DNA from 3 places in the Marinobacter sp. SS13-12 genome. Region 2 is predicted to be linked to each of the others. Evidence: predicted binding sites of a transcription regulator. Region 2 holds the regulator's gene; each other region holds the start of a gene.

Region 1 (10,250 bases), 330 kb from region 2:
CTATATCCGTGAGATGTCGCCTGTCACCGTCAGCCAGATCGCCCCGGCCCAGTATGTTGGCACGACCCTGAATGACACTCAGTGGAGCGCCAAGTTCGTGGGCAACACCACCCGCCACGCGGCCAATCATGGCCACTTTCTCCTGGTATTCGAGCTGTTCGGCAAGTTCCCTTTCACGCTCGACGCTTGCCCTTATTTCGGTTTCTGCCTGCATCATGCGCTCCCCCATATCACGCAGGCCCTCGTGAATCTGGCGCAGTTCCCGTGGCCCGGCGGGCGCTTCGTCAACTCGCCAGCGCCCGGGTGCCATCTGCTCCATGATTCCCAACAAACGGCTGACATGACGCCCGACTGCTCCGTAGTGCCCCAGCACCACAACGAGGATGACCATCAGCGACACCATTGACCAGATGGTGACGGCCCAGATGCGGCTGGATGCCACCAACTCGTGGAAGTCACTGCGCTTGCGAGTCACCTGAAGCAGCCCCTGAATCCGGCCATCGCCGACAATCAGCGGCGTGAACTGGGAAAAAACAGAAACCCCGTCAACCTGGCGAAAGGCACCGCCGACTTTACCGCTGGCGATAACCCGCTCGGCACTGTCACTGCGGGTGACGTCAGTGTCAGCAACCCCCAGACTGGCAACCTGCTGACCATCCTCATCGAAAACGGAGGCCCCGAACACCCGGCCAATCCGGAATATCGATTTCAGCGACTCGCCCATGACAATTTCATCGCCATCAGACATGGCCTGTGAGAGCGGGCCGCTAACCGCACGGGCAACAAGCTCCAGATCCTCTCTCAGACGATCGTTCAGGTTTTCCTCCACGGCACCCAGCCCCACATAGATAGCGACACCACTGAACACCATAAGCGGAACGACGATGCTCAATACCAGGGTCAGGCGTAGTGACCGGAACATTTTTTGAGCGGTGAGCACAGGCCTTTTCATGGCGAACTCCGACAAAGTGTCACACATCTATGCCACATGTGACATTTCGCCACAACACACATTACCTACCATTAACCTCTTATAAACTCTAGGATATTGTTTTTATTGCATTTAATGAGCTATTCAAAAACTGGCACGGGGCTTGATAGGTGTCACAGAGAAAGCATCAATCAACCAGAACCACCCTTACGGTTCGCCAAGATTGTTTGTAGAACACGCAAGCAATCCAATCACTGCAAAAGGAGAACGTTATGAACAAGCTTCTCGTTTCATTGACCGCATCCCTGGCACTGCTTGCCGCCGGCCCTGCCCTCGCGCAGGACAACCAGCAAAGCCCGGAATCTGCTGACAGCGACGGTGGCTACAGCGACCCGGCTGCTGCAGGCACCCAGAACACCAATTTCAACGACCAGGAACTGAAGCAGTTCGTTAAAGCTCAGGAAGGCATCAATGATATCCGTGACGAATACATGGAGAAAATTGAAGCAGCCGATTCCCAGCAAAAAGCCCAGGAACTGCAGATGGAAGCCAATGATGAGATGGTGACCGTGATTGAGGATGCCGGGATGGATATTCCCACCTACAACTCAATCGCAACTGCCTACAACAGCGAGCCGCAGGTACGGAACCGCGTTGACGCGCTGATGTAAGCGACTGCCTGCGATCGTGTCGTTTCAGGCCCCGCATTAGCGGGGCCTTTTTGGTTGAGCCACCCGGCAAGGTGCAACCACTGTGCCGGCTTATTGTGGTACCTTGCGTACGAGAATCAGTTGATAACGGCCGGAGACAGGACATGCGAAGATTTTGCCATTGGCGGGCCCCATTGTTTGCGATGGTTATTCTGCTACTGGCTGGCTGTTCCGACAGCCCCTCTCCAACCGCAACCCGTGAAGATGCCGAAGAAAAGCCCACCTACCCGGTCACCTGGCGGTTCGCCCTTGAAGAAATTGAGGGCAGCGTCCAGCACCGTTATGCGCTGGAACTGAAAGAGCGTATCGAAAGCATCTCGGACGGCAATATCCTTATCGACATCTTTCCCTACGGCTCGATCGGAACGTCCATCCAGTTGACCGATCTGGCCCGCGAGGGGTCGGTCCATCTTGCTTTTGCATCCCCCGGGCATCTGGCCGACGTGGTTCCGGAAACCGGCGTTTTCACCCTCCACTTCCTTCTGTCGGACGACGAGAATGTAAACCGGGATATTCTGGCCAGTGATGAACTGGTGCAGATGTTCAGCGAACCCTACGCAGAACAGGACCTCCAGCTCCACGGCTTTGTACCCGAGGGCTGGATGGTCTGGACCGCTAACAAACCCCTGAAAACACCTGCCGATTTCGACGGGCTCGCATTCCGCACCATGACCTCGAAGATTTCGGCGGAAGCCTACAGGGCCTATGGCGCGACACCGACTCCGGCGCCCTACTCGCAGGTATACAGCGACCTGCAGTTACAACGTATTGAAGGGCAGGCCAACCCGGTTTTTGCCATTGAAGAGATGGGATTTTACGAGGTCCAGAACACCATGACTTTTGCCAGGCCCGCCCAGTTTGTCACCTCAGTGGTTTCCAACAAGGCGTGGTTTGACGCCCTCCCGGACGACCAGAAACGCTGGCTGGAAGACGCGCTGGATGAGGTCTCACCTCTTGCCTGGGAAGTACAGGCGGAGCTCAATGCCAGCCGCCTTGAAACCATCCGGCAGAACAGCGACATTCGCACCGTTGAGCTGACAGAACAAGAGCGTGACCGTTTCCGCGAAGCCAGCCTGTCGGTTCGCGAAAGCTACGCCCGCATCGCGGGCAAACGGGGAGAAGCCATTCTGGAACGCCTCATCGGCATGGTCGATGAGGCGGAGTCGGACGTCCCCGACCTCTGAACCGGAAGGTAGATCACGTCATTCCGGAACCAGCCAGTCCATCGTTGACGTAATGCCAAGACAGTCACTGGCGGAAACAGCTTCCATCATCGCCGCGAGCCTGCGGTCAAACCCCCAGGGTGGATTGATCACCAGCATCCCGGAGCCGGACATACCACGCTCCGGTGATTGCCTGAGCGTTATCTCACTGCAAAGCACTTTTCGCACAGGGCCGCCGGAAACTGCATTTTTTAGTCTTTCATGGGCGCTGCCGGCCAGAATCGGATACCAGATCAGGTACACCCCGTGCCGGCATTTCTGCCAGGCTCGCGTCAGCGCCTCCGCCACATCTTCATACTCGCTTTTTACCTCATAGGAAGGATCCGTCAGTACCAGAAGCCTTGGCTGTCTGGGAGGCAAGCCACGGAGCAGCCCTTTCAGGCCATCCTCCCGACAGATTCGAACCCCGGAACGCCCGGAACCCCACTGGGCCAGAGTTTCACTTTCGGCCGGATGCAGTTCAAAGGCCGTCAGGCTGTCCTGCTCACGCAGATACCTGTAAAACCAGTGGGGAGAACCGGGATAACGCTCAATCTCACCATGGTGCCCTGCTCCGGGTGCCAGCTCCTCGATGAGAACCTGCCAGTCCTCCGATTGCAGTTGTTCCCTGTAGCGCCAGACTTTTTGAACCCCCGAGTTTGCTTCACCCGTTTTCTGCGCCCGGTCACCGGCAAGATCATAGCTTGCACTGCCTGCGTGGGTATCAAAGCAGGCAATCGCAGAAGGCTTGGCCTGCATCATTCGCAAAGCCAGCACCAGCGCTGAATGTTTCTGGATATCGGCGAAATTACCGGCGTGAAAAGCGTGAAGGTAACTCAACATCATCAGGACTCCCGGTTGACGGACGGGTATTAGGCATCAGTGAAACAGAGGAGGCAAGACTTGAGAACCTGTCGCTGACTGATATCCTTTAGCCCTGATTTGCATGAGGACACCAATTTGCCAACCCCGAAAGATGACACTGCCGAGCGACTGTACAGCCTGATCGCCAACGAAGAAGACGCACGCGTCTGCACCGATATTCCCGAGGAGGCCTGCCGCGAGGTTCCCCGCAACTTCTTCCTGATTCTTGGCAGTAACGTGCTGACCAAACTCGGCGATTTGTTGATCAGCCCCAAAACGGTCCTGGCCTGGCTGCTGAGTGCGATCGGCGCACCTGCACTGGTGGCCTGGCTGGTCCCGATCCGTGAATCGGGGTCGATGATTCCGCAGATGGTGATCGGAGCCTGGGTGAGGCAAAAGCCGGTGCGAAAATGGTTCTGGACGCTCGGGAGCTTCGGGCAGGCGGCAAGTGTCATCGCCATGGCTGCAAGTGTGTGGTTTCTGGAGGGCTACGCTGCCGGTGGTAGCATCATTGCCGCACTCATCGTTTTTTCCCTGGCCCGCGGCTTCTGCTCCGTGTCCATGAAGGACGTGCAGGGCAAGTGCATTCCCAAAACCCGGCGGGGACGGCTCTCCGGCCTGGCGTCCACCCTCGGCGGCACCGCCACCGTTATCCTGACGGCCCTGCTGTTCTGGGACCGGGGGGATCCGACGATCGGTTTTTATACGGTGCTGCTGCTACTGGCTGCCTCACTCTGGATTATTGCCGGCTTCCTGTTTGCCGGTGTTGAAGAATACGACGGTGAAACCGGCGGTGGTGGCAATGCCATGGCAGAAGCCTTCAACAGTCTTTCCCTGCTCCGCGATGACGTTCCGTTCCGGAAATTTGTGGTCACCCGGGCACTGCTGCTCTGTTCGGCCCTGGCCGCCCCCTACTTTGTGGTTCTGGCACAGAAGGAATCCGATATTGGCTGGATGCTGGGGGTTTTCCTGCTGGCCAGCAGTCTCGCCAGCTCACTCAGCGCCAGTTTCTGGGGCTGGGCTGCCGACACTTCGAGCCGGAAAGTGATGATTCGTGGCGCCGCCATGGCCAGTGGTGTATGCCTGGTCGTGGGCACCATCGCACTGATCGACCGAACCGAAACCGGCAGCGTCTGGTTTTACCCGGTCGCTTTCTTCATTCTGAGCGTGGCCCACGCCGGTGTACGGCTGGGCAGAAAAACTTATCTGGTGGATATGGCCGGAGGCAACAAACGCACCGACTATACAGCGGTGAGCAACACCGTCATCGGTGGCCTGCTGCTGGTAACTGGTGGCTTTACGGCGCTGATCTCGATGGTGTCGGATGTGGCGGTCATTCTTGTGCTGGGCCTGATGGGGCTGGCGGGTATGTTCAATGCACTACGTTTGCAGGAGGTAACCTCCGACTGACTCGCGCGACTGAGACGCACGTCACAGCAAGCAATGCTATTGGAACCGGATTGGTGCATTTTACGTCAAGTTCCAAAACAGCCAACACGGAGCCTGGCAAAGGGATACTAAAACAAGGACGTGTCGTTCCACTGCGCAGTCGCTAATAACTTGAGGCAGAGAAATGCGGACAGACACACCCATACCCAGCAAGCATCAAAGCCGGTTGACACCTGAAACGAAGGCGTCATGACGGCCAGGCCTGAACCCGACGCGGTTCACCATCACAGCCTGGTGCCACCCCATCGTCGTGCTCGGGTCATTTTCGCCCTGGTTTTCTTCTCTCTGAGTCTGTTTTTGCTGACCTACGTCGGCACAGTCCCGCCCAAATAGCCGGGCGGGAGCTACTCTACAAAGGCGATTTCCCGTCATTCAGGGCCAGGGCGCCCTTTACGATGCGGTAGATAATCCAGATGGATACGCCCAGAAGCACGAACCAGCCAACGATAAGGGGAGTGGTCACAATGCCGACAACAGTCCACAGCAGCCCTATCCAGAAGGTGCGGATCTGCCAGCGAAAATGAGGTTCTATCCAGGTGTTTTTGACATCATCAAGCTTGACGTAATTGATGATAACGCCGGCAAGGCCGGTGATCCCTCCGACAAAGAACGATAGCGCCTGGAGGATATAAACCAGCACGGCCAGATTGCGGCCTGGTTCTTCGCGGCGGGCCAGCGGATCATCGTCGGCGGGAATGTATTCAGGCTCAGGCAATGGATTCTCCACTCAGTGACTGTCCGGTTTGTAACCCAGGCGGAAACCGCCCCAGTGTTTACCGTTCACATAAATCGGCACCGACAGGTCATGCATGATTTCCCCGGTATCCCGACGATAGGTCTGCAGCAGCATACTCTGGGTATGGCTGCCACAACGGGCGCCGGTGCGGTCGTTGAACAGCCGCTTGCTGCGGCTTTTCATCAGGTCCACTTTCGGATCGCCGGTTGGTGCATGGGCAAAATCACGGTTATGGGTAGGCACATAGCCATCGGGCGCGATGGCTATGGCATACACCATGGACGAATGAGCTGCCTTTACCGCTTCCTGCACCGATGGAAGCTGCTGGTCAGTAAACCGGTCATAACTGCTTGAGTACTTCTGGGGATCGGTATTCGGTATGGGCTCCCTCTTCTTGTCAAACAGAGCGTTCTCGGACAGCTGTCCGTCACGAACCGCCTGTTCGAAGAGCTTGCCGATACGGTCTGCACCCTGGCGGGCCTGATCATAGAAGGCCCGATGATAACTTTCATCACTGTTCAGGGCAAAGGCGGCATTGGCCTCTTCCGCCAGTTCCATCAGGGTTGCGGCCTGCTGGGCGAGGGAAGCCACGCTGGTATCACTCTCCGTGATCTGGTCCCGGACCGTTTCAATGGCGCCAGACACCTGCTGCAGGCTTTGTTCGTTATTCTGGTCAATCTCGGCAATACGGGCCACCTGCTGCTGAACCCGGTCGGATTGATCGCGAATCTGATCCAGGCGCTCACCGACACTTTCAACCGATTCCAGGCCAGCCTCGACGCTTTTGGCAAGGTCCTCGATTCGCGAGACAATCAGGGAGGTATCAGAGCGGATTTCCTGAAGGGTTTCGGCCACTTCACCGGTTGCCTGTGCGGTTCGACCGGCCAGTTGCCTGACCTCATCGGCGACAACGGCGAAGCCGCGCCCCTGATCGCCCGCACGGGCCGCCTCAATGGCCGCGTTCAGTGCGAGCAGGTTGGTCTGTTCGGCGATTCCCTGAATGGTGGTGGTGACACCCTGGATCTTGTTGGATTTCTCGTTCAGCTCCTGGATCAGCCTCAGATTCTCGCTGGACTGCTCGTGCACCGCCCGCACACTGTCTATGGCCGATGTCAGCGCTTCCCTGCCTTCAATGCTCACCTGCCGATTCTGCAGGGCCATGGTAGCGGCGTCCGTGGCCTGCTGGGCGGATTCCCGCACACTTTCTGTAATCTGCCCGGCATACTCCGACATCTGCGAGGTTTCACTGACCTGGCGGTCCAGGCGGACCTTTAACTGATCCGCTGCGAAAGACACCTGGGCCGCCGAAATCGCGCTCTTGTCGGCACTTCCCGACAGCGCCTCAATCAGAGCGCGACCGGCCTTCGCCTCGGCAAGGAGGCCCGAACACTGTTTACCCAGGAGGCTCTCATCAGAGAGCTCGCCGGCACTCAGTTGCTTGAGGGAACGTTCTACCGGCTCCAGTACCCGCAATACCAGATAAGCGGTGGCCACCACCAGGCCGATTACCAGGCCCGCCAAAACCGACGAACCGTCCAGCCCGATCAACGGTGCCCCCATTGTCGCCACGATGGCAACAACAACCGCAACCGACACCCCCATAAACAGAATAGGTCGACTGAGTAAACCCATAGCCACCTCGTTATTATCATTATTAATGAATGCATCTTTATTGGATATTACCCGTGAGAGTAATGAATTGACCTGTGTTAATAACTGCTACTTTAGTTCACCAATAATTGTTTTTCGGCAGGCGGCTACAAATCTGAAGCAAAAAAAACGCAAGCCGGAGACTTCCAGGCAGAAGAATCCGGCTTGCGTTCAGGCTCAGTTGAATGGTTGGCAGCCTGAATCAGGCGCCGATCACACCTCCATCATCCCGCGTTACGATCACTGTTGCATCCCGGGGACGGTCCTCCGCCGCATTCGGCCAGTTGCCGTCCGGATGCTGGATGTTGACGAACATGGTCTTCACATCCGGTGTCGATACGACGCCGGTGACCTCACAACCTACCGGACCGACGAAGAATCGCTTGATTTCACGGGTCACCGGATTGGCTGCCAGCATCATATTGTTCTGGTACGGCGCGGCATCACTGCCATCGGTCTGAATCCACAGGCGTCCATTGTAATCAAACCACAGGCCGTCGGGACTGTTGAAGATATTGGTATCGTCCAGGGTAACCACTGCTTCTCCATCAACCACGGTTTCGGTTCCCTGTTCACCGGCGAACACAAAGATGTCCCAGTCAAAGCTGGTCGCTGTGTGGTCGTTGCCGGCTTCTGTCCAGCGGATAATATGGCCGGTGGCATTCTCAACAATCGGGTTCGCAGCGTTAACGTCGTCAAACCCTTCTTTCCCACGGTTGCTGTTGTTGGTCAGCGTGAAGTAAACCTCTCCGGTTTTCGGATCAACAGCGCCCCATTCCGGGCGGTCCATCGTGGTGGCACCTGCGATGTCGGCCGCCAGACGGGTATTCACCACAACGTCGGCCTGATTCTCGAAACCATCAAACTGGATATCGCCCACCAGGGTTCCCTGAGCGGCTGCAACCTTGTCGGCAAAGTCTGCGTCTTCCAGATCCAGTGCCAGCCAGTCGCCGGAGCCGTCGGCGTTGAATCGGGCGACGTAGAGCGTGCCTTCATCCAGCAGGTAGCCGCCAGCCGTTGCGGCATGGTAAGGCTTGGAAGAGACAAACTTGTAGATGTATTCGAAGCGGGAGTCATCACCGGAGTAGCAAACCACCGGCTCACCTTCTTTGGCAGACGCAAAGATAACACCCTCATGACCAAAACGGCCCAGAGCCGTCCGTTTCTGGGGTTTGCTCTCGGGGGTGAAAGGATCAATCTCAACCATGTAGCCGTAAGTGTTCGCCTCGTTACGATAATCCTCGGCTGCAGAAGAAGCGCCGGTGGTTGTTACGTTGAAACGCATGTATTCGTCGGCACCCGTATCAGCCAACTCCCAGTCATAACGGGAGTTGTCATTTACACCATGTCGCACATATTCACGGGGGCGCTCGGTATCGGCGGTGGCAAAGTAGCCATGCCAGTTCTCCTCCGCCGTAAGATAGGTCCCCCATGGCGTCGGGCCCATCGCGCAGTTGTTGAGGGTACCGCGGGTTTGGGTGGCATTCGGGCTGTAGGCGGTGATCAGCTTGCTGTAGCCACGAAGCGGGCCACGAATATCCATTTCGGTATTGCCGGTAATGCGCCGGTTAAAGGGGCTGCCGAAAACGATGTCCCAGGCACCATTGCTGTCGCGCCTGATGTGAATAACGGAAACACCGTGAGCCGCAATCTCCTTGCGAACTTCGTCCGCCGGACGAACATTCCCGTTATCAGCAGCTCTGGTCGGGCCGTTGGCATGCAGCGCGCCCTGGTTGATGTATTCGTGGTTCATGACCAACAGGCCTTCGGTAGAGCTGTTGCCCCCGGACTTCTGGTCGATCGGGAAAAAGTGCACGCCATCGTGATGCATACCAACCTGCTGCTCCTGGTCTTCGCCGGTGTTGGTGCCATCGGCGCGGTATTCAGGATAGCTGCCAGTGATCGGCGTTCCCCAGGGCACAAAGGTTTCAGTCGAGTAGCCTTCCGGAACAACAACGCGGTTTTCGGTTGAAACCGCCACCGGCTTGAATCCCAACTCTGTGCTGGACTGGACATCACCAGTGGTGCTGCCGTTGTCGTCGTCACTGTCAGAGCAACCAACGAGGCCCATCCCCATAACACTTGCCAGGGCAGCGCCAACACTGCCTTTCATCAAAGTGCGCCGCTGCATTCTTGCGGTCAGCACCGATGCGAAGGACGTATTGCCGGAATGATTTACAACGGGCTCGAAATTGGGATCCAGATAATTCGGATCCAGGTCATGCTTCGCCATGGTCCTGCCTCTCTCGGGTGGTTTATAGGTTATTCCGAGAACCCAGTGTCGATGGCGAAGGTGACAGATTGCAGACAGTCAGAAGTCAGTTTCTTTAACGTTTTTTGACAGTTCAGACGAAAAAAGCCTGCCCGGTCAGGGGCAGGCTTTTTCACGCAACGGTGCGCGTCTTCGAGGCAATCAGGTGGCCTCGGCGTGAATCCGATGATTCTATTGCATGGAGTCACCTGCCTCCTCAGCAGCTTCTCCCATTTCTTCGCCTGCTTCGTCCATTGCCTCGCCGGTTTCCTCAGCGGCGTCGCCAGCGGCATCCTTGGTTTCATCCCAGGCGCTGTCATTCTGGCCAGTGGCGTCTTCGTAAGTCTCTTCGATGGAATCGCCAGCGTCGTCCGCCATATCCTCGATGTTATCACCGGCTTCCTCGAAATCTGCGCCCTCATTGTCGTCCTGACTGCAGGCCGCGAGGCCCAGTGTC
Region 2 (10,250 bases):
TGGATGCCAGCTGGATAGAGCCGGACAAGAAGGACCAGGCGCAGACCCTGGGCTATACCGTGGTGGATGCCAGTACCGTAGTGGCCACACACCTCAACCAGATCCTCCAGAAGCACGCCCATGAATTGCTGGGTCACGAGGAGGTCCAGAAATGGCTGGATCAGCTTGAAAAGGTGTCTCCGAAGCTGGCGGAAGAGCTGGTTCCCACCACCGTCTCCATCAGCCTGCTGTTGAAAGTGCTGCAGAGCCTGTTGAAGGAAGAGGTGCCAATCCGCGATATGCGCTCGATCGCCGAGGCCATCGTGAACGTACATCCGAAGAGCCAGGACCCGAAACTGCTGACCACGGTTGCCCGTCAGTCCCTGCGCCGGATGATTGTCCAGAGCATCTGTGGCAACGATTCCGAAATCCCGGTGATCACGCTGGATCCAGACCTGGAACAGTTATTGCTAAAGTCCATGCAGCAGAGTCAACAATCCGGCGGTCAGGAAGACATCGGGCTGGTGCTGGAACCGAATATGGTCGAGAAGCTCCAGCGTTCACTCCAGGACAGCGTCCAGCGCCAGGAGATGCTGGGCAAGCCGGCGATACTGCTGGTGTCCGGGCCGCTACGGCCGGTACTGGCAAAGTTTGCAAGTTTCGGGGTTGAGCGATTGCACGTGTTGTCGTACCAGGAAATACCGGATAACAAACAGATCACCATTGTGGCATCCGTTGGCCAGTAAAGGCCGCGGACGGCAAGGCGGAAGGCGCCACACAGCGCTGACCGGGGAGGAAGAGTCATCATGAAAGTAAAACGGTTTTTTGCCCAGAGCATGGCAGAGGCGCTGCGCCAGGTGCGGGACCAGATGGGCCCCGATGCAGTGATTCTGTCCAATCGTCGTGTGGATGGTGGCGTCGAAATTGTGACAGCGCTGGATTATGACGAAAATATGGCGCGCCAACGGTTGGGAGATGCAGCCCGGGAAGCCACCAATGGATCCCGGCTGGCAGAACTCCAGGCGGAACAGCACCGCCGCCTGGAGGATGAGCTTGGCCGTTCCCGTGAGCGAATCCGCGAAGTCCGGGAAAAGCGCTCAGGGGCGGGCAGCCGCAATAATGGCTCGGATCAGGGTTATGCCAGTCTGGCGGCCGATGCTTTTGGCGGCAGCGAATTAACGGTGGAAGAGCCTGTTAGCGTGAACCCGGGCTATTCCGGTGAGCTGGCCCAGATGCGCGCTGAAATCAGCTCTCTCAGAGACCTGGTCGGTGCCCGTCGAGCGGCGGCCGAGCCTGAAAAAACGGCAGTGAATGCGGTGCAGCAACGGTTGGCGGAACGGCTGCAGGAATTCGGTCTGGGCCAGGAGCTTGCCGGTTCACTGTCCCGTCGCCACCGTGCCGGGCGTCTTGAAGATGGCTGGAAACAGTCGCTGAAAATGCTGGCAGCCGGCGTAAAAACCTCCCGGGCCGAGTGGCCCGAGGAGGGTGGCGTCTATGCCCTGGTGGGCCCCACAGGCTCTGGCAAGACCACCACCATCGGTAAGCTTGCGGCCCATTATGTACTGCGCCACGGAGCCGATTCCCTGGCATTGGTGACCACGGATCGCTACAGGGTGGCTGCCCACGAGCAACTGTTCGTGTTCGGGCGCATTCTGAATGTCCCGGTGCGGGTAGTGGATGAGACCCATTCACTGGATGATATTCTCGACGAATTGTCGGACCGCCACCTTGTGCTGATCGACACTGCAGGCCTGACCAGTACCGATAAAGGGTACGAGGAGCAACTCACGGAACTGGCCCGCAGTCATCACAATATTCGCACCCATCTGGTGGTTTCTGCGACCAGTCAGCCACGCATCATGAAATCCGTCTGGCATTGCTATAAGATGGCAAATCTCACAGGGTGTGTGATGACAAAAATTGATGAAGCACTGACCCTGGGAGAATCGCTGGGATTTGTTATGGAAACGGGATTGCCGGTTGCCTATTACACTGACGGCCAGAAGATCCCTGAAGACCTGCACCACGCCGAACCCATTCCGCTGGTGCGGCTGGCCGTGGAGAGGCTGAAAAAACTCCAGCAGCAAGAGGCGGTCGCTGTTTAATAACAACACAGCCTGTGGTTCAACGTGGCAAGAGATCAGAATCAGTATGAGCAAACCACATCCGGTACAGGTGATTGCGATTTCCGGCGGGAAGGGGGGCGTTGGCAAGAGTAACGTTGCGGTGAACCTCGGCATCGCCCTTTCGCAGAAAGGGCGGCGTGTCGTGCTGCTTGATGCCGATCTTGGTCTTGGCAATATTGACGTTTTGCTGGGGATTACCGCCAACCGGAACATCCAGGATGTTATTGCCGGTGACTGCGACCTGCGCGATGTGCTGGTCAGCGGTCCTGGCGGAATCAGGATTGTGCCAGCTTCCTCCGGTACCCAGCGCATGACCCAGCTGTCCTCGCTCGAGCACGCCGGGCTGATCAATGCCTTCAGCGAACTGGGCGACCAGATTGACGTTCTGATTGTGGATACCGCGGCCGGTATTTCCGATTCTGTGGTCAGCTTCCTGCGAGCCTCCCAGGAGTTGTTGCTGGTCGTATGCGATGAACCCACCTCCATCACCGACGCTTACGCCCTGATCAAACTGATGAACCGTGATTACGGCACTAACCGCTTCCGCATTCTGGCAAATCAGGTGCGTAACGAGCAGGAAGGCCGCCATCTGTTTGAAAAACTGACCAGAGTGACCGAGCGGTTTCTGGATGTAGCACTACAATATGTGGGTATAGTGCCTTACGACGAGGCCGTAAAAAAGGCGGTTCAACGCCAGCGCGCTGTGCTTGATGCCTATCCCCGTGCCAAGGCATCGCTTGCCATCAAGAGCCTGGCGGATAAAGTCGACAACTGGCCATTACCACAATCGCCCCGGGGGCATCTGGAATTTTTTGTGGAGCGGCTCGTCGAAGTCTGATTTTGATCCTTCACTGAAAAGCCGGATACATGACATTGGCGAAAGAACTTGGAATCTACCACCGGACCGGCACGCAGGGGCCCTCACAGCTTGTTGAGGAGCAGGCGCCGCTGGTCAAGAAAATCGCACTTCACCTGATGGCCCGGTTGCCGGCTTCGGTCCAGCTTGAGGACCTTATGCAGGCTGGTATGATCGGTTTGCTGGAAGCGGCCCAACGTTACAGCTCCACCAAGGGGGCTACCTTTGAAACCTATGCAGGCATCCGGATCCGCGGTGCCATGGTGGATGAGATCCGTAAGGGGGACTGGGTTCCCCGCTCCGTGCACAGAAACTCCCGCCGTATTGCCAAAGCTATCAAGGCCGTCGAGGACCGCTTGGGTCGTGAAGCCCTGGACTGGGAAGTCGCCGAGGAACTCGGCCAGAGCCTTGATGAATACCACTCCTCACTGAGCGATGCCAACAGTGGCCGACTTTTTAGCCTCGATGAGCTCAATGAATCCGGCGACCTGCCGATAAACGAAGCAGAGACCAGTGATAACCCACTGGAAGGCCTGACATCGGACAACTTCCGGAAGAACCTGGCCGCGGCCATTGGCGATCTGCCAGAGCGCGAGAAACTGGTGCTTGGTCTGTACTACCAGGAAGAACTGAACCTCAAGGAAATTGGCGCAGTTCTGGGTGTCAGCGAAAGCCGGGTGAGCCAGATCCACAGCCAGGCGGCACTTCGATTGCGGGGTCGGCTCTCCGACTGGAAGCAGTGAGCTCTGCCCGGTCACAGTCGTGGTGCAGCGTTGCAAAGCATTCTTTACTGTAGCCTTTTGGTAACCGGTGCTTTACAACCGGGCCAAAGGCAACACAATAAGCGGTAAATCTGCCGGCTTGCTGGACTGAGAGCCGGAAGCCAAAAACGAATTCCGGGCGTTTTATACTGGAGGTCCCATTGGACAAAAACATGAAAATCCTGATCGTGGATGATTTCTCCACCATGCGACGGATCATCAAGAACCTGCTTCGCGATCTTGGCTTTACCAACACCGATGAAGCGGATGATGGCAATACCGCACTGCCCATGCTCCGCAGTGGAAAATACGATTTTCTGGTTACCGACTGGAACATGCCGGGCATGTCCGGGCTGGACCTGCTCAAGGAAGTCAGGGCTGATGAGAACCTCAAGACCCTGCCGGTGCTCATGGTAACGGCCGAAGCCAAGCGGGATCAGATTGTGGCGGCGGCGCAGGCCGGGGTGAATGGCTACGTGGTCAAGCCGTTCACTGCAGCGGTCCTCAAGGAGAAGATTGAGAAGATCTTCGAGCGAATCCAGTAATCAGAGGTCGGACGGGCTCCCATGAGCGAAAATGACAAGAACCACCAGGGCCTCGACCCGGAGATTACGGAAAAGCTCCGTAGCCAGGCCGCTGAACTGGCTGAACAGGTCAATGCCGGAGAGTATGCCCGGGCCATGACCCTGATCAATGAGCTCAGCGAGGTAAGGGATCAGAGTCTGTACCGCGAGGTTGGCCGGCTGACCCGCAGCCTCCATGAGGCAATTCGCAACTTTCATGTCGATCCGCGTAATGATGAACAGTCCGAAGCGCTGTCAAAAATGACCGACGCGTCGGACCGCCTGGAATACGTGGTCCAGATGACGGGAAAGGCGGCTAACCGCACCATGGACCTGGTGGAAGAAGCCATGCCCCGGGCCAGCGCCATTCGTGATGAAGCGGCAGAGTTGAGGGACGAGTGGCAGAGGCTGCGCCGCCGTGAGATGGCGCCGGCAGAATTCCGCGAACTCTATGCCCGGATAGATACCTTTTTTGTCAGCCTCAATACCGATGCCGGCGCCATGTACGAGAACCTGTCGGAAATACTGCTGGCCCAGGATTTTCAGGACCTGACCGGCCAGGTCATCCAGAAGGTCACCACACTGGTCAAAGAGGTGGAGGAACATCTGCTGAGCCTGGTGGTGATGGCCAGCCATGTGGACCAGATGACCGGCACCGTGCACGAACTGGATGAGAAGGAAAAAGTATCGGCGGAGCAGGGTGTGGGGCCGCAGATAAAAGCCGAAGAGCGCGAAGATGTTGTATCGGGCCAGGACGATGTTGATGATCTTCTGTCCAGTCTTGGTTTCTGAGTAAAAGAGGGTAACCCATGGCGTTTGATGCCGATGAAGAGATCCTGCAGGACTTCCTTGTTGAAGCAGGCGAGATACTCGAAAAGCTGTCAGAGCAGCTTGTCGACCTTGAGCAACATCCGGATGACAGTGATCTGCTCAACGCCATTTTCCGTGGTTTTCATACGGTAAAAGGCGGTGCCGGCTTCCTTCAGTTGGATGCCCTGGTCCGCTGCTGCCATTCCGCGGAGAACGTGTTTGATATCCTGCGCAATCACAAGCGCAAGGTGGACTCTGAGCTGATGGACGTGGTGCTGGAAGTGCTGGACCATGTCAACGCCATGTTCGAACAGGTTCGTCACCATGAAGAACTGACGCCCGCTCCCGACGAACTGATTGCCGCCCTGGATGCGCTGGCGAAACCTGCGGGAGCAGCAGCCCCGGCAGCAAGCGCAGCGGCAGAGCCGGCAGAACCAGCGACGGAAGCAGGCTCAAGCGACGATAACGGTGATATCACCGACGACGAATTCGAACAACTGCTGGATGCCCTTGAAGACGAGAAAAACAGCGCCCCGGCCACATCCGGGGGAGGCAGCCCGTCTGCCGGCGGTGATGACGAAATCTCCGATGATGAATTTGAAGCACTGCTGGATCAGCTCCATGGCAAGGGCCAGTTCGCCGGCCCGCCAGAAACGGGTAAAGCTGATGATCAAGAGCCGGAGAAGCCTGAAGATGCCGGCAATAATGACGGTGAGGATCTGATTTCCGACGACGAGTTCGAGAAGCTGCTGGACGATCTGCACGGTAAGGGGGGTAGCCCCACGGCAGAAACTTCGGGCGCCGCTGAAGCCCCTGCCGACAAAAAACCGGCAGCCAGACCAGCCAGCACAAAGCCTGACAAATCGTCCGATAATTCTGACAAGCCGCAGGCAGAAGGCAAGGCCGGTGCCACGTCAGCCGCGCCCGCGATGCCATCCCGGGAGGCAAATGCTCCGGTCGCCGAGACCTCGGTACGGGTCGATACCAAGCGCCTTGATGACATCATGAACATGGTGGGTGAGCTGGTGCTGGTGCGTAACCGCCTGCAGCGCCTGGGTGCGCAGAGCGAAGACGAGCACATGCACAAGGCTGTCTCCAATCTGGATGTGGTCACCACGGACCTTCAGTCTGCCGTGATGGCAACGCGAATGCAGCCCATCAAGAAAGTGTTTGGTCGCTTCCCGCGGGTGGTTCGTGATCTGGCGCGGAGTCTCAAGAAGGAAATCAATCTTGAGATGCACGGCGAAGACACCGACCTGGACAAGAATCTCGTGGAGGCACTGTCCGATCCTCTGGTCCACCTGGTGCGCAACTCGGTTGACCATGGCATTGAAGCCCCCGATGTCCGTGAAAAAGCCGGGAAACCTCGGCAGGGTAAAGTAACTCTCTCCGCTGAGCAGGAGGGTGACCATATCCTGTTGTTTATCGAAGACGATGGCGCCGGTATGGACCCGGACGTGTTGCGGCGCAAAGCCGTTGAAAAGGGCATCTATGAAAAGGATGCTGCAGACCGGCTGACAAACGCAGAGTGCTACAACCTGATTTTTGCCGCCGGTTTTTCCACCAAGGACCAGATCTCCGATGTCTCCGGGCGTGGCGTTGGCATGGACGTGGTCAAGACCAAGATCGGGCAGCTCAACGGTCAGCTGAGTGTCGAATCCGAGCTGGGCAAAGGCTCGCGCATCGTCATCAAGGTACCGCTGACGCTGGCCATCATGCCCACCCTGATGATCATGCTCGGGGACCAGTCCTTCGCCTTGCCCCTGGTGAACGTGGTGGAGATTTTCCACCTGGATCTGAGCAAAAAGAACATCGTTGACGGCCGTGAATGTATTGTGGTCCGCGACAAGGTCTTCCCGTTGTTCCACATCAAGCGGTGGCTGGTGAAAGGCGCGGCGGGAGAGCCGGAGCCGGAGAACGCCCACGTGGTGATTGTCGCCATGGGCACCCGCCGCGTTGGCTTTGTGGTGGACCAGCTTGTTGGCCAGGAAGAGGTGGTAATCAAGCCTCTTGGCCGGGCCCTGCAGGGAACACCGGGTATGGCGGGTGCAACCATCACCGGTGACGGCCGTATTGCACTCATAATTGACGTTCCAAGCCTGCTGCAGAACTACGGCTGACCGTTTTTAGGCCGCCGTTTTGCAGCAGACCCGGATTTAGGAGAAATGGATGACGGTTTCTGTCCTGGTCGTTGATGATTCAGGGTTCTTCCGCAAACGACTGACGGAAATCCTGACCGCGTCCGGTCAGATCAAGGTAGTAGGCGCCGCTACAAACGGCCGCGAGGGCGTAGAGCTTGCTGCAAAGCTGCGCCCCGACGTTATCACCATGGACTACGAAATGCCGGTGATGGACGGAATCTCTGCGGTGCGGGAAATCATGAAGCAACACCCCACGCCGGTGCTGATGTTTTCGTCGCTGACCTACGAGGGCGCGCGGGTTACCCTGGATGCGCTGGAAGCCGGCGCTGTGGATTTTCTGCCCAAGAATTTCGAGGAAATTGCCAGAGACTCCAGCCAGCTGCAGAAGATACTGATCGATCGCATAATGGATGTGGCAGGCAGTCGGCCGGGGGCAAAATCCGCTCCGTCGCCTGCTGCCCCCCCGGTGTCGCGTCCTGCTGCAAAAGAACGCGCAGCACCTGTCAGTTCCCGTCCTGAGCGTGGTCGTGAAGCCCCACGGCCGGCACCGGAGCCGCAAACGCCCGCCCGGAACTCCTCCAGCCGCCGCGGATCCGCCAAGCATTACAGTGTGGTGGCCATTGGCACCTCGACCGGTGGCCCGGTTGCGCTTCAGCGTGTGCTGACAGCACTGCCGGCAGGCTTTCCGGCGCCGCTGGTACTGATCCAGCACATGCCCGCAAGTTTCACCCCCGCCTTCGCTGAACGGTTGAATAAGCTCTGTCAGATTGAGGTTCGCCAGGCTGTCGATGGCGACATGCTGAAACCGGGGCTGGCTCTGCTGGCGCCTGGTGGCAAGCAGATGATGATCGAAAACCGTGGTGGTCAGGGCCGGATACGTATCCTTCCCGGTGATGACCGTCTTAATTACAAGCCCTGTGTGGACGTCACCTTTGGTTCGCTGGCGCGTAGCTTCCCGGGCAAGACGCTGGGGGTGATTCTTACCGGCATGGGAGCGGATGGCAAGGAAGGCTGCCGGCTGATGAAGCAGAGCGGCTCCGATATCTGGTCGCAGGATGAGAAAACGTCGGTGATTTATGGCATGCCCATGGCGGTAGCCAGGGCCGGCCTGACGGACGAGGTCCTCGCCCTCGAGGACGTCGGCCCCCGCCTGGTTGAAGGGGTGAGCTGATGGATATTCTCAGCCTGTTGGGGGTTATTCTTGCGTTTGTGGCCATCCTTGGTGGAAACCTGCTGGAAGGCGGCGCAATCAGTTCCCTGTTCAACGGCCCGGCGGCGTTGATTGTTATCGGCGGAACAGTCGCAGCGACGATCCTCCAGACCTCCTGGCCGCTGCTGAAGCGGGCCTGTTCCCAGGCGCGGTGGGTGTTCTTTCCGCCCTATGTCAGCCTGGAAGACGGCATTGGCAAGGTCATTGACTGGAGCGTGAAAGCCCGCAAACAGGGGCTTTTGGGGCTGGAAGGACTGGCGGAGAAAGAATCCGAGCGTTTTGCCCGCAAGGGGCTGCAACTGCTGGTGGATGGTGCCGAAACCGAAACCATCCGCAGCATCATGGAAGTGGATCTGGAATCCCGGGAACAACGGGACCTGGAGTCCGCGCGGGTATTTGAGGCCATGGGGGGCTATTCCCCGACCATCGGCATCATTGGCGCGGTGATGGGGCTGATCCAGGTGATGACCAACCTGGAGGACCCCCAGTCACTCGGTAGCGGTATTGCGACGGCTTTCGTCGCCACCATCTACGGTGTGGCACTGGCCAACCTGTTTTTCTTCCCGGTTGCCAACAAATTGCGGGGCATCCTGCGGGAACGCACCCGTTATGAAGACATGATGATCGACGGCATCATAGCCATTGCCGAAGGTGAGAACCCCAAGTCCATCGAACTGCGGCTGCGGGGCTTCCTGTGAGACGTCGCAGGCGCCAGGACGATGATCTTCACAACAAGGAACGTTGGCTGATTTCCTACGCCGACTTCATTACCCTGCTGTTCGCATTCTTCGTGGTGATGTATTCCGTGTCCTCGGTGAACGAGGGCAAGTACAAGGTACTGTCGGAAACCCTGACCGGTGTCTTCAACGCGCCCCAGCGCTCCTTCCAGCCCATTGAAGTGGGTGACCAGCCACGCCGCTCAACGCCTCAGGCGGCCGAAGATGTGATTGATCCCCCGGTCACTGAAGCCCCGCAGAATCCCTCGATGAGCGAGCAGGGGCGTACCGAGGCACTTCGTGCCATGGCCGACCAGCTTGCCCTGGAATTTGATGAGCTGATAAACCAGGGCGTGGTGACGCTCGAAACCAGTGATGATTGGCTGGAACTGAGCTTACGTAACAGTCTGCTGTTTGGCAGCGGTGATGCAGAACCCCATTACGACGCTTTTGAGATGGTGGAAAAAATTGCCGGCGTGCTGCGAAACCGCGACAACGCCATCCGGGTGGAAGGCTTTACCGACAATCTCCCGATACGAACCAATGCCTTCCCTTCAAACTGGGAGCTTTCGGCTGCCAGGGCAGCTGCCATCGTACGCATGCTGTCGATGGAGGGGGTGGAATCCGAACGGCTGGCGGCCGTGGGCTACGGTGAATATCAGCCCGTGGCCCGCAACGACACCGAAGAGGGAAGGCGGCGCAATCGCCGCGTGGTATTGCTGGTTTCCCGGGACGCCAGTATCCGCGGTGCCATGCGATAAGCACTTTGCACTCAGCCACTTGCCGGTTGTTGACGGAAGGTCCCTATAGGCAAGTTGGCATAATATCTGTATTAACTCCGCTACATCTTTAATGCCGGCAAACCCTTGCCGAATTGTTTTCAAGTTGAGCGGATGACGGCCGATAACTCCTTACGGTTTCCGGCGTTTCCGGGCCTGATATTTCTGGAGAGTGCAGCGTGCGAATCTGGGCGGTAGCCAATCAAAAGGGCGGTGTGGGTAAAACCACATCTGTTGTGGCGTTGGGTGGTCTGCTGGCAGAAAGCGGTAAACGCGTGCTGGTCGTGGACCTGGATCCCCACGGGTCGC
Region 3 (10,250 bases), 1.9 Mb from region 2:
CTCTTCAGGGGATGGAAGACGATTATGACGAGCTGGCTACCGAAGAAAACGACGGAGAAATGCCGGATATGTCCCGTATATTCTCGTCGTCTGTTGAAGAGATGAAAGGTCACGATATGTATAACGAGCTGGAGGATGTGGTGCAGCAACACGGCTTTTCCAGTCCGGAACAGTGGGGCGAAATCGGCGACCGCATCTTTCACGCCTGGGGGGCCCTGGAAATGGGCAAGCAGTCCGGGGATATGAACCAGGAAATGGCCAGGGCCATGGAGGAAATCGACAACAACCCTCACATGAGCGAAGCCCAGAAACAGCAGATGCGGGAAATGATGGGCGGTGCCATGTCAGCCGTTGAACAGGCTGCAAACGCGCCCGAGGCCGACAAGCAGGCGGTCCGGCCTCACATGGAGGCGCTCCGTTCAGTGACAGGAGAGGATGAAGACTTCTGAACCTGGTATTGCTTAAGATCCTATTTTTGCGTGGGATATCACGAGTCAGAACTTCTCGCAACCACCTGACGTTCAGTATGTTGCTTATGAAACCAGCTGTTGCTTGCCCTGATCGCTGAGGGCTGGCTCCAGTGCCACGTGTAAAACGGTCCCTCGTTTGTAATTGGACATAAAGCGTATTTTTCCGCCCTGCACCTCTGTCATCAGTTTAGCGGAATAGGTTCCCAAGCCCGTCCCCTGTGCCTTATTAGCAGTTGTGTACTTGTCGAAAAAAGTGTCTCTTAGGTTGTCAGGGACGGTCCCCTTATTGTGGATCATTAGGTTAATTTTAGCTTTTTTATTCAACATAATGTAAACGATATCGCCGGGTGGGGAAGCTTCAACGGCATTCTTAAGTAAATTTCGCAACAAAGAAAGACACAGACTTTCCTCCCCGAGACAAAGACATTTCGAACCCGGGCGAAGCGCTATACGGACCTGTTTTTGATCCGCTTCACTCCTCATCTCCCGAATGACACGCTTTGCTAATTTGACCAAATCCACAGACGTTGGCTCGAACCGGTAGGCACCTCTCTCCATTTTGTAGAGATCCAGGGTTCGGTTCACCATATTGAGGTCGTCAAAACCAGCGTCTCGCATAGTCTCCAGTGCGCCCGCGACATGTTTGGCCCATGGGCCATTTTGCAACAGCGCGTCGGCGGTAGAGATGATGGCAGACAAAGGACTTTTAATGTCGTGGCGTGTCATGCGTTCAACATCCTCTCGCAGTCGGGCGTTCTCCAGCAGCGTATCAATGTGATTACGCAAGTCTTCCTTTGCGTGGCGGATTTCAATGTGTGTCGCAACGCGAGCCTGTAGGACCATTGGATCAGCCGGTTTGGTGATGTAATCCACGCAGCCCGCCTTGAATCCCCGGGTGATCTCCTTTGACGTTGCATGTGCGGTGAGGAATATAACCGGTATGGCCGCGGTTGAAGGGTCGTTTTTTAGCCGATAGCAGAAATCATACCCGGTTGTATCGGGCAGCGTCACCTCCATCAGGATAAGGTCTGGTGCCGCAAGATCATGAACCATTTCCCAGGCTTGATCACCACTGATGGCTGATCGGATCTCATGAAAGCGCTTTAAAATAGGGGCCACAGCTTTGTCTGTCGTTAGATCGCCCACCAGCATTACCGTGGCGTTGCCAAAATCATGGCCAAACGCTTCGTTAGGCGTTTCATGACTTTCTTCCGCGGTTGCGGTGCTCTCTGCACGGCCAGAGGGTTTAATCTGACTGGTAATTTTGTTGACCCGATTCTGGAGATCTGAGTAGGTAAAGGGCTTAATAAGGAATTGGGTGACGCCCTCCTCAATCGCCGCACTCACCAACGTCCTGTCACTTTCCGCCGTCACCATCATGAAAGGAATGCTGCGCCAAGCAGGGGTTTTGCGTATTATTTTCAGTAATTCCATGCCGTTCATTTTGGGCATGTTGCTATCAGAAATAATTAGGTCGACACGATTAGCCGCCAACAGGGATAGTGCCTGTTCACCGTTTTCAGCTAGCAAAACATTGTTCAACCCCATCAAACGAAGGCTGTCTCTCACCATTTTCCGCATCGCGGCCATGTCTTCTACGACTAAAATGGACATGGACTGGGAAGGAAAAACCATGCTGGCCTCTTAGTGGCTTGTTGTGTTTGGTGAAAGTACGTAGCAGATCTCGAACGTAAGCTTGGCCTAATTGGGGCGCGTTATTGGGAGGGAATGATTTTCTGCACGTCGGCCATGAAGCAGCTCCTGCAACTCCGAAGTTAAGAATCCCCGCATTTAGCTACATTCTGTATTTGAGCTTAGTCACAGCAATTTTAGAACTCAAATCTTCAGCCTGTCATCCCGCCTTCTTTGATAGTCTAGAACGCTAGCCCTGGTGGAACTGAAAGAAAGCATCGATCGCTCGGGCTTAAGCGAAATCCGACGTTCGTCCCCCAAGGTCAAAGCAAGGCGCAAATGCCCTGACAGCTACAAATTGTGTAACATTTTTTTACACAATGATGGTTCTTTTTTGAACTACGCTGCTAGTACTTAGTCACGAATACGCAGGTCGCTGAATTGAGCCGCCTATTGGCCCCATGATTGAGAGTGAAGTCCAGAATTTTTAAAGACTGATTTATTCACAAGGCAGTCAAATGAATAGAGAGAGCAGTAACTATCTTCCTACCTTCGAAAATATATGGCATTCACAGAAATGGCCACAATTGTCGGGATTTGCTAGAGAGGTTTGCAGGCTACTGATTATTGTCGTTTTTTTAACCGCTGGCACTTGGGTTGTTTACTTCACCGGAGGTACTGGCTACGCGTACCCCTATGTAATCCTGCTACCGGTGCTGCTGTCAGCTGTATGGTTTGGATTACCGGGAGCAGTCTTGAGCTCGATAACAGCAGGGCTTCTGCTCGGGCCGTGGATGCCTTTGGACGTCTCAACCGGCACTTACCAGTCAACGGAAAACTGGCTGGCGCGTATCGCCTTTTTCCTTCTTATCGGCGTATTTTCAGCAGGGCTTTTCGAGAGCCTGAGACAGGCCAATCAACGCCGCGTTCAGGCACTTGAAATCGATCATAAAACCGGGCTCTGGACACAAGCTGCCCTAACCCGGGATATTGAAAGACTGTTTCGAAGGGCAGGCCAGGATAGATCTTCTTCGTCAGCGATACTCCTGGTCCGGATGCAGGACTTATGGGAAATTCTTCAGTCAATGGGCGCTGATACTGCTGAACAGGTGGTGAAAGACCTGGCCGAACGAATCAGCCAAAACATCAAAATACCCCACCAAGTTTACAGGTTCAGCAAATCAGAACTGGCAATTTTATTCTCTGTTGTATCTAAGGAGGAAGTTAGCGCTCAGGAAGAAGTGGGCTCCATTTTTGAAGTGGCTCAGAGAGTTGGTGAAGAAGAAACAATTGTAAAAGGCATTTCACTGCGCGTTCAGATTGTTGCCGGAAGCTACCTTATTCGAGAAAACGATCAGAATCCGGAAATTGTTATCAACCGCGCAGGAACCGGTTTGTCGGTAGCAATCGAGAATAATGTTCCCTACCGCCGTTACGATCCGATGTTCGACCAGAAAACCGCTGAACGTGTACAGCTTATAGCGCGTGTTCGTGATGGATTGGCCAATCAGGAGTTTCAGTTATTCTACCAGCCCAAGATTTGTATGCAGTCCGGGCAACACGTTGGTTCAGAAGCTTTGCTGCGCTGGTTCGATCATGAAAACAGAATGGTTATGCCCGGGCTATTTATGCCAAAGGTGGAAAGTACGACACTGATAGACCCTGTGACGCGCTTCGTGATCGCGAGAGCATGTGAAAATATAAAGTCGCAGAACCTAATGCCAGTCAGCGTCAACTTTGCGATCAACAACTTGATGAACCTCTCGTTAATAAATGATCTGGGGAGGTTGGTTTCTTCATACGGAGTAAGCCCTGAATCTCTAGAAATTGAAATTACAGAAGGCGCACTGATTCAGGACCCGGAACAAGCACGAGAGGCCGTTGGAAGTCTGCGCGACCAGGGTTTTAAGGTCAGTCTGGACGATTTCGGCACAGGTTATTCTTCGTTTCAGTACCTGACTCACCTGCCGCTGTCGGGATTGAAGATCGACCGCGCTTTTGTCAGCAATCTGGAAGTCAGCGCAGAAGCCCGAACGATCATGGAATCCATGATCTCTATGACCAAAGCATTAAAACTTGAGGTGACTGTAGAGGGCATTGAGACAGAGCAACAAAGGAAGATAGTCACCGATCTGGGAGCAGACCTGGCACAGGGGTTTCATTACTCCAGACCTCTTCCGTTGCCTGAGTATCAACAATGGGCAAGGGACCACTGATATTGCTCATAGCTGGAACGGAAGAGATCTAAAGCCGGGGTTGAGGCATTGGCTTGTCAAAAAGGTAACCCTGCACACATCTGATGCCGAGTGATCTCAGCACAGATAGTTTCGCCTGGGTCTCAACGCCCTCGGCCAGGAGATTAAGGCTCCGATCTTCAGCAAACCTAACCAGCGCCCTGACCACCGATAGCATAGGGGGGCTGCGGTCTATATGACGCACCAGGGACATGTCCAGTTTAATAATGTCAAACTTCAGCATTAATCAGTAATAAACTATTTACATCAATCAGGAGCTAATACTCATATTAAGGGTTTCTCAGCTTGTATGACCGCTGATCTTAAATACATCTATCCCAAAATTAAAATAACCGGAAAAAACAACTAAAGTTATTGGCCTTAAAGCCGTTCTAAAAACCAATATCGGTCAGATACAGAATCCTTTCTATTGCTAATAACGTCAAGGAACCTCAAATGCTACTCCGCAACTTTCTGGGAAACCTAGCCGTCGGTAAAAAACTGACTGCTAGCTTTGCCATCCTTCTTTTCCTTCTTCTTATCATCTCCGCAGTCAGCATCTTTTCCCTCGATGAATACAATCACCGTGCATTAATTGTAGAGCGGGCTAATACAGCGGAAATCGCACTCCTTGAAGCACGCATAGCTGAAAAGAACTTTGAGATCCGGAGGGAATCTCAATACCTCGCGAGTGCGGTCGAACACGCAGAAAAAGCCGATAATACCCTGCGACCGCTTATCGGACTGATCGAAGAAGCCGAGGATGAGCAACTGGTGAACAGGGTGCTTGCCGACATACAGTCTTACAAGGATCTGCTTCAGCGGTATGAAGCCAATATTTCCGCGCAGCCTGATATTGTCTCCGCGGTTCAAGAGCAGATGCTGGCCTCCGCTCGCAGCGCCATTGAGCAGACAGAAGACCTGAAAAAGCGCGAACAGGCGCTCATGGCAGAACGATATGACCTCACGGTTGCAGAGATCATCATCGTTACAGTCACCGCCATCCTCATTGCTTCCGTCATCGCATGGATACTGACAAAATCGATCACCCGGCCAATAAACGAATCGGTGGAGATTGCTAACAAAGTTGCCTCGGGCGATCTTACTGTGGATGTCCGAAGTCAGCGCGGCGATGAGTTCGGACAGTTGCTCGCCGCTTTTGCCACCATGATAACCAATCTCAGAGAGCTGATTCGCGAAATCGACTCCGGAGCGTCAAGCATTGCCTCCTCTTCAGAAGAACTATCCACAGTCACCAACCAGACCAGCAGGGGTGTAGCGGAGCAACAATCCCAGACCGATCAGGTCGCCACCGCCATGAATGAGATGGTCGCAACAGTCAATGATGTCGCCAAAAGTGCCGAAGCCGCTTTCGAGGCAGCCAACAACGCCAGCGAAAAATCCGGCAACGGCGAAAAAGCCGTCAGGGAAACCCTTGAGTTTGTCGCGGATCTGAACGAACAGAGTGCTATTGTGACGAAGCAGCTCAGCAGCCTGCAATCAGAAACCAACAACATTGGCACTGTCCTGGACGTGATCAAATCGGTTGCCGAACAGACCAACCTGCTTGCACTGAACGCAGCCATAGAGGCTGCCCGCGCGGGCGAACAGGGGCGCGGATTTGCCGTGGTAGCAGACGAAGTGCGGTCGTTGGCTCAACGCACCCAGAGCTCTGCGACCGAAATTGAAACTCTGATCAGCAACCTGGTGACCAGTGCAGAAACTTCAGTTACCAGCATGGAGACTGGCAACAAGCTTGCAGAACAGACACTTGAACAAGCAGAATTGGCGGGCACTGCCATTCAGGAAATGGCGGAAAGCGTAGAGGAAATCCGACAGCACAACAGTCAGATTGCAACAGCTGCTGAAGAACAGAGTTCGGTAGCAGAAGAGATCAATCAAAATGTCACACTGATCCGTGATGTGGGTGATCAATCTGCTGCCTCGACCGAACAGGTCTCTGCTGCCAGCGAAGAACTGGCACGGCTTGCCGAAGGCCTCAGTACGCAAGTTGCCCGCTTCAAAGTCTGAGGGCAATCTCGAGTTGGACGGGGTGGCGCCCCCGTCTACTCACACTCTCTGTCTCCTCCCCTCGGTTCGCTTCTGTCTTCATAAACAATACAAATGAATTCACCGTCCAATAGTAGCTGACCTTTTTCTCTAAGAGATAGCATATAAACCTCTCATTACATTTATTATGTTCACTTATGCTTTGTATACATATATAAAAGTAAATTTGTTTAAAATTAGACAAAAAAAACGACAACATATATCCTAGATCCTACCGATAATATTTTTACCCCCTGAATATCGAGTACTTCATCATTTATCATACTTTCCTTTATACAATTCGCTCGACTTTCTTTAAGTTCAATGAAAATTTAAACAACAGAATGTGCCTTTAATAAAAATATTTATTGTGAAATATGCTTTTTATGGAAACTTCCTCACTGAGGAGATCAATTAATTCGTCAATTGCCGCGAAATCAAATTTATTCCGCAACGGTTACTACTAACTGAACCCCTCACCAGGTACATAACTATCTGATCGTACAAGAGCCAGACATATGAACAACCCAAAGAATGAAAGACTCACCAGTGGTATTACTGGCTTCGACCGAGTCCTGAATGGCGGTCTCCTGCAACAGCGTAGTTACATCGTTCGCGGTGGCCCCGGGTCGGGGAAAACCACCCTTGGCCTCCACTTTCTGACTGCTGCTCCAGGCGCCCGGAGCCTCTTCGTCAGCATGGGCGAGGATGAGTCGCAACTGCGGGCCGATGCCCACCGACAGGGTTTCAATCTCGACAAAGTAAGTATTGTTGACTTTTCGACCTCGGGCTCAGGTATGGATGATGCTGAACCCTACAGCATCATGGCGACTGAGGACGTTGAGGATCCTGGCCTGCCCAAACGGATTCGCAAGGCCTTTGAAGCCGTCCGCCCAACGCGGATCTTTATCGACTCCCTCACCTACCTGCAGTATTTTTCCCCGGACGCTTTTCAGTATCGAAAGCAAGTCATCACACTGTTGCGGTTCCTGACCAACCAGGGCGCAACGGTGATTTGTGCCGCTGAAGATGCCAACTCAGGCAAAGACAGTGAAGCATTGGCTTTCCTCGCTGACGGTGTTATCCAACTCGATCACAGAGATGACAAGCGCTCACTGGAAGTCACTAAATTCAGGGGCTCCGGTTTTACATCAGGTCCTCACAGCATCCGCCTGGGATCCGGTGGCATGCGCTGCTTCCCTCGCCTGGAGCCCGGTGATCATGGCATCGCGTTTGACCAGGTCGACATGCCATTCGGCATTCCTGAGCTGGACAGGCAACTGAAGGGAGGGCTTAGTCGCGGTACTGTCACTATTCTTTCCGGCCCTACAGGGGTAGGAAAGACGTCCCTTGGTATCCAGTTCATGAAAAACGCTTGTGAAGAGGGAAAGCGGACAGTGGTTTATACCTTCGAGGAGTTAACCAGCACCCTTAGCTCTAGAGTGGAAGGGATCAATCTGTCGCTTTCGCCGCTTCTCGAAACAGGTTCATTTGCCATTGAGGCGATAGAGCCTTTGTACTATTCCGCTGACGAATTCGCCGCCAAGGTACGCGAAGAAGTCGAGGAACGTGGCACCCGTATCATCATGATTGACAGCCTGGCTGGATATAGACTCTCCATCGGCGGCGACAATGTTACTAGAAGGCTGCACGCTCTGTGTCGCTATCTGGTCAACATGGGTGTTACCGTCATTTTGCTGAACGAAGTTGAGGCCATTACAGGCGGCGAGGTAAAAACGACTGAAATGGGTGTCAGCTACCTGGCAGATACCATCATCCTGCTTCGGTATATGGAGAGGGCCGGTGAAATCCGGAAAACCATAGGCGTACTCAAAAAGCGCACCGGCGACTTCGAGAAAAGCCTGCGAGAGTTTGATATAACCCCGAACGGCATCAGGGTTGGAAGTGAGTTAACGGGGCTTCGAGGCATCCTTCGTGGAGAACCAGAACCCGAAGCCACCACATCAATCGAGAATGCCCGTGCATAAACCGAACCTCTTTGTAAAAGAGCCTGCGTTACAGACCGATCAGCCCGTCGTTGCGGTTATGTTAAGCAAAGCAGCCGATTACCGAGTGCTCTCCCGTTCTGTTGGCCATCCATGTGTAGCGCCTGATCCTTGCACGCTTGATGGAGCCAGCTTCGATCTGTGTATCATTGATTTAGATACACTCCTTGCTTGCGAGACCGAAATTCGAGAGCTCCGATCCAGAGCAGCTCCCGCTCTAAAACCCATTTTACTGGCCGCGTCCGAGTCTCAACTGAAAAGAGCCAACGGTTACCTTGGCGACCTTGCAGAAGATGTTATCCGAACGCCGATTCGCCAGGTTGAGCTCTCTTCAAGAGTCCGCAATCTGCTGCGACTGGGAAGAATCTCTGAACTCCAAAAATTGGAGACAGAAAACACACAGTCGGCATTAAAAGGCGCAAATCGTGCCCTGAGGGCATTCAGTGCCTGCAATGAACGCGTTATCCGCGCTCGTAGTGAAAGAGAAATGCTGTTCGGAATCTGTGATAGCCTCGTCAAAGAGGGAGGCTATGCTCTCGCCTGTGTTGGTGAAGCAAAGGCCTATAATGGCGGGCGGATAAAACCTCTGGCGATATCCGGTGTCGCCAGTGACACTGTTGATGACGTTGAAAACGGCGCTTGCATAAAGTCGTCGGACAAGGATCCCATTGCGCTGGCCCTAAGTACCCGCAGGCGGCATCAGTCCACAATCTCTCGTTTTCCAGGAGATATCGCCTTGCTGGACAATTCGACAGAAGCGCACAATTTGCAGGCTATTATTGCCTTCCCGCTGACTATCCGTGGTAGAGAGCCGGAAGCTTACTTGGCTATATATTCCGTGAACACGGATCGGTTCGATGATGCGGAAACCCGGTTGTTACAGCGCATGGCAGACAACATCGTCCACGGTATGGGTGCCTTGCGAGAAAAGTCCCGCCGGAGGAGGAGCGAAAAGAAAGCCCATGATATGGCTTTTCGCGATGCCCTTACTGGCCTGGCCAACCGATCAGCAGCCCTGGAAGCACTCGATCGGCACCTCAGGCTGACGGGGCCTTTTCCACCGGCGGCAGGGCTCCTGTACCTGGATCTTGATGGCTTCAAACTGATCAATGACGCCCTCGGCCATGATGCCGGTGACGAAGTTCTGATCCAGGTTGCGCAGCGCCTGAGCGCTGCGGTCCGGGAGTCTGACCTGGTCGCCCGGCAAGGGGGTGATGAGTTCATCATTCTCGCACCCTATGAGCCCGAGGACAGTTTATCGACGGTCGATTCACCCGAGTTGATAAACGTGATGTCAGCGATCGCCGAGCGCATACTGGAGGCAATCGCAAAGCCCTTTATGGTGAGGGGAAGGGAATACCATATTGGCGCCAGTATTGGTATCAGTCTGTGCCCGGGCCACTCAAGTGATGCCGCAACCCTTATGACCAGGGCAGACAGTGCCATGTACCAGGCAAAGAACATCGGAGGAAACAGCTTCCGGTTTTTCTCCTGTGAACTGTCCAGAAAACAACAGCATCGGCTTGATATGGAAAACAGGCTCTATACCGCCATTGAGGCGGGTGAGTTCAGGCTGGCATTCCAACCACTGATTGACCTGACCACAACCCGAACAGTCGGCGTAGAGGCGTTGATCCGTTGGCCTCAGGCCGACGGCAGCTACATTTCACCCGGCGAGTTTATACCAATTGCAGAGGAAACAGGCCTTATTATTCGCATTGGTAGCTGGGTGATAAGAGAAGCCTTGACGGCTCTCAAAAGATGGCGATCAGACGGAGACACCCATCTGCAAATGTCGGTGAACCTGGCGATTGGCCAGCTATGGAAGCCAAACCTGGTTTCAGAGATCATCAATATGC

Evidence for each region. The regulator FliA, encoded in region 2, starts transcription of late flagellar genes. The targets are predictions, from matches to a motif close to CTAAAGTTTNNNNNNNNNNNGCCGNTAA.
Region 1: the regulator FliA is predicted to act here: its motif matches at 7,636-7,663, upstream of QPL94_RS08795 (methyl-accepting chemotaxis protein).
Region 3: the regulator FliA is predicted to act here: its motif matches at 4,703-4,730, upstream of QPL94_RS01515 (methyl-accepting chemotaxis protein).

The regions. Positions count from the first base shown of each region.
Region 1 covers NZ_JASSUA010000001.1:1,892,958-1,903,207, reverse strand. Annotated here, with positions in the region: gene QPL94_RS08825 (ATP-binding protein) at 1-952, opposite strand, end outside; gene QPL94_RS08820 (DUF4168 domain-containing protein) at 1,204-1,602, shown strand; gene dctP (TRAP transporter substrate-binding protein DctP) at 1,746-2,825, shown strand; gene QPL94_RS08810 (23S rRNA (adenine(2030)-N(6))-methyltransferase RlmJ) at 2,844-3,686, opposite strand; gene QPL94_RS08805 (MFS transporter) at 3,804-5,117, shown strand; gene QPL94_RS08800 (DUF4870 family protein) at 5,506-5,871, opposite strand; gene QPL94_RS08795 (methyl-accepting chemotaxis protein) at 5,884-7,524, opposite strand; gene QPL94_RS08790 (PhoX family protein) at 7,745-9,775, opposite strand; gene QPL94_RS08785 (hypothetical protein) at 9,986-10,250, opposite strand, start outside.
Region 2 covers NZ_JASSUA010000001.1:2,222,485-2,232,734, forward strand. Annotated here, with positions in the region: gene flhA (flagellar biosynthesis protein FlhA) at 1-725, shown strand, start outside; gene flhF (flagellar biosynthesis GTPase FlhF) at 786-2,084, shown strand; gene QPL94_RS10225 (MinD/ParA family protein) at 2,131-2,943, shown strand; gene QPL94_RS10230 (RNA polymerase sigma factor FliA) at 2,973-3,704, shown strand; gene cheY (chemotaxis response regulator CheY) at 3,884-4,267, shown strand; gene QPL94_RS10240 (protein phosphatase CheZ) at 4,289-5,077, shown strand; gene QPL94_RS10245 (chemotaxis protein CheA) at 5,095-7,215, shown strand; gene QPL94_RS10250 (protein-glutamate methylesterase/protein-glutamine glutaminase) at 7,265-8,407, shown strand; gene QPL94_RS10255 (flagellar motor protein) at 8,407-9,144, shown strand; gene motD (flagellar motor protein MotD) at 9,141-9,923, shown strand; gene QPL94_RS10265 (ParA family protein) at 10,121-10,250, shown strand, end outside.
Region 3 covers NZ_JASSUA010000001.1:321,346-331,595, forward strand. Annotated here, with positions in the region: gene QPL94_RS01500 (hypothetical protein) at 1-449, shown strand, start outside; gene QPL94_RS01505 (ATP-binding response regulator) at 534-2,105, opposite strand; gene QPL94_RS01510 (putative bifunctional diguanylate cyclase/phosphodiesterase) at 2,621-4,318, shown strand; gene QPL94_RS21355 (EAL domain-containing protein) at 4,347-4,580, opposite strand; gene QPL94_RS01515 (methyl-accepting chemotaxis protein) at 4,793-6,367, shown strand; gene QPL94_RS01520 (ATPase domain-containing protein) at 6,904-8,373, shown strand; gene QPL94_RS01525 (putative bifunctional diguanylate cyclase/phosphodiesterase) at 8,321-10,250, shown strand, end outside.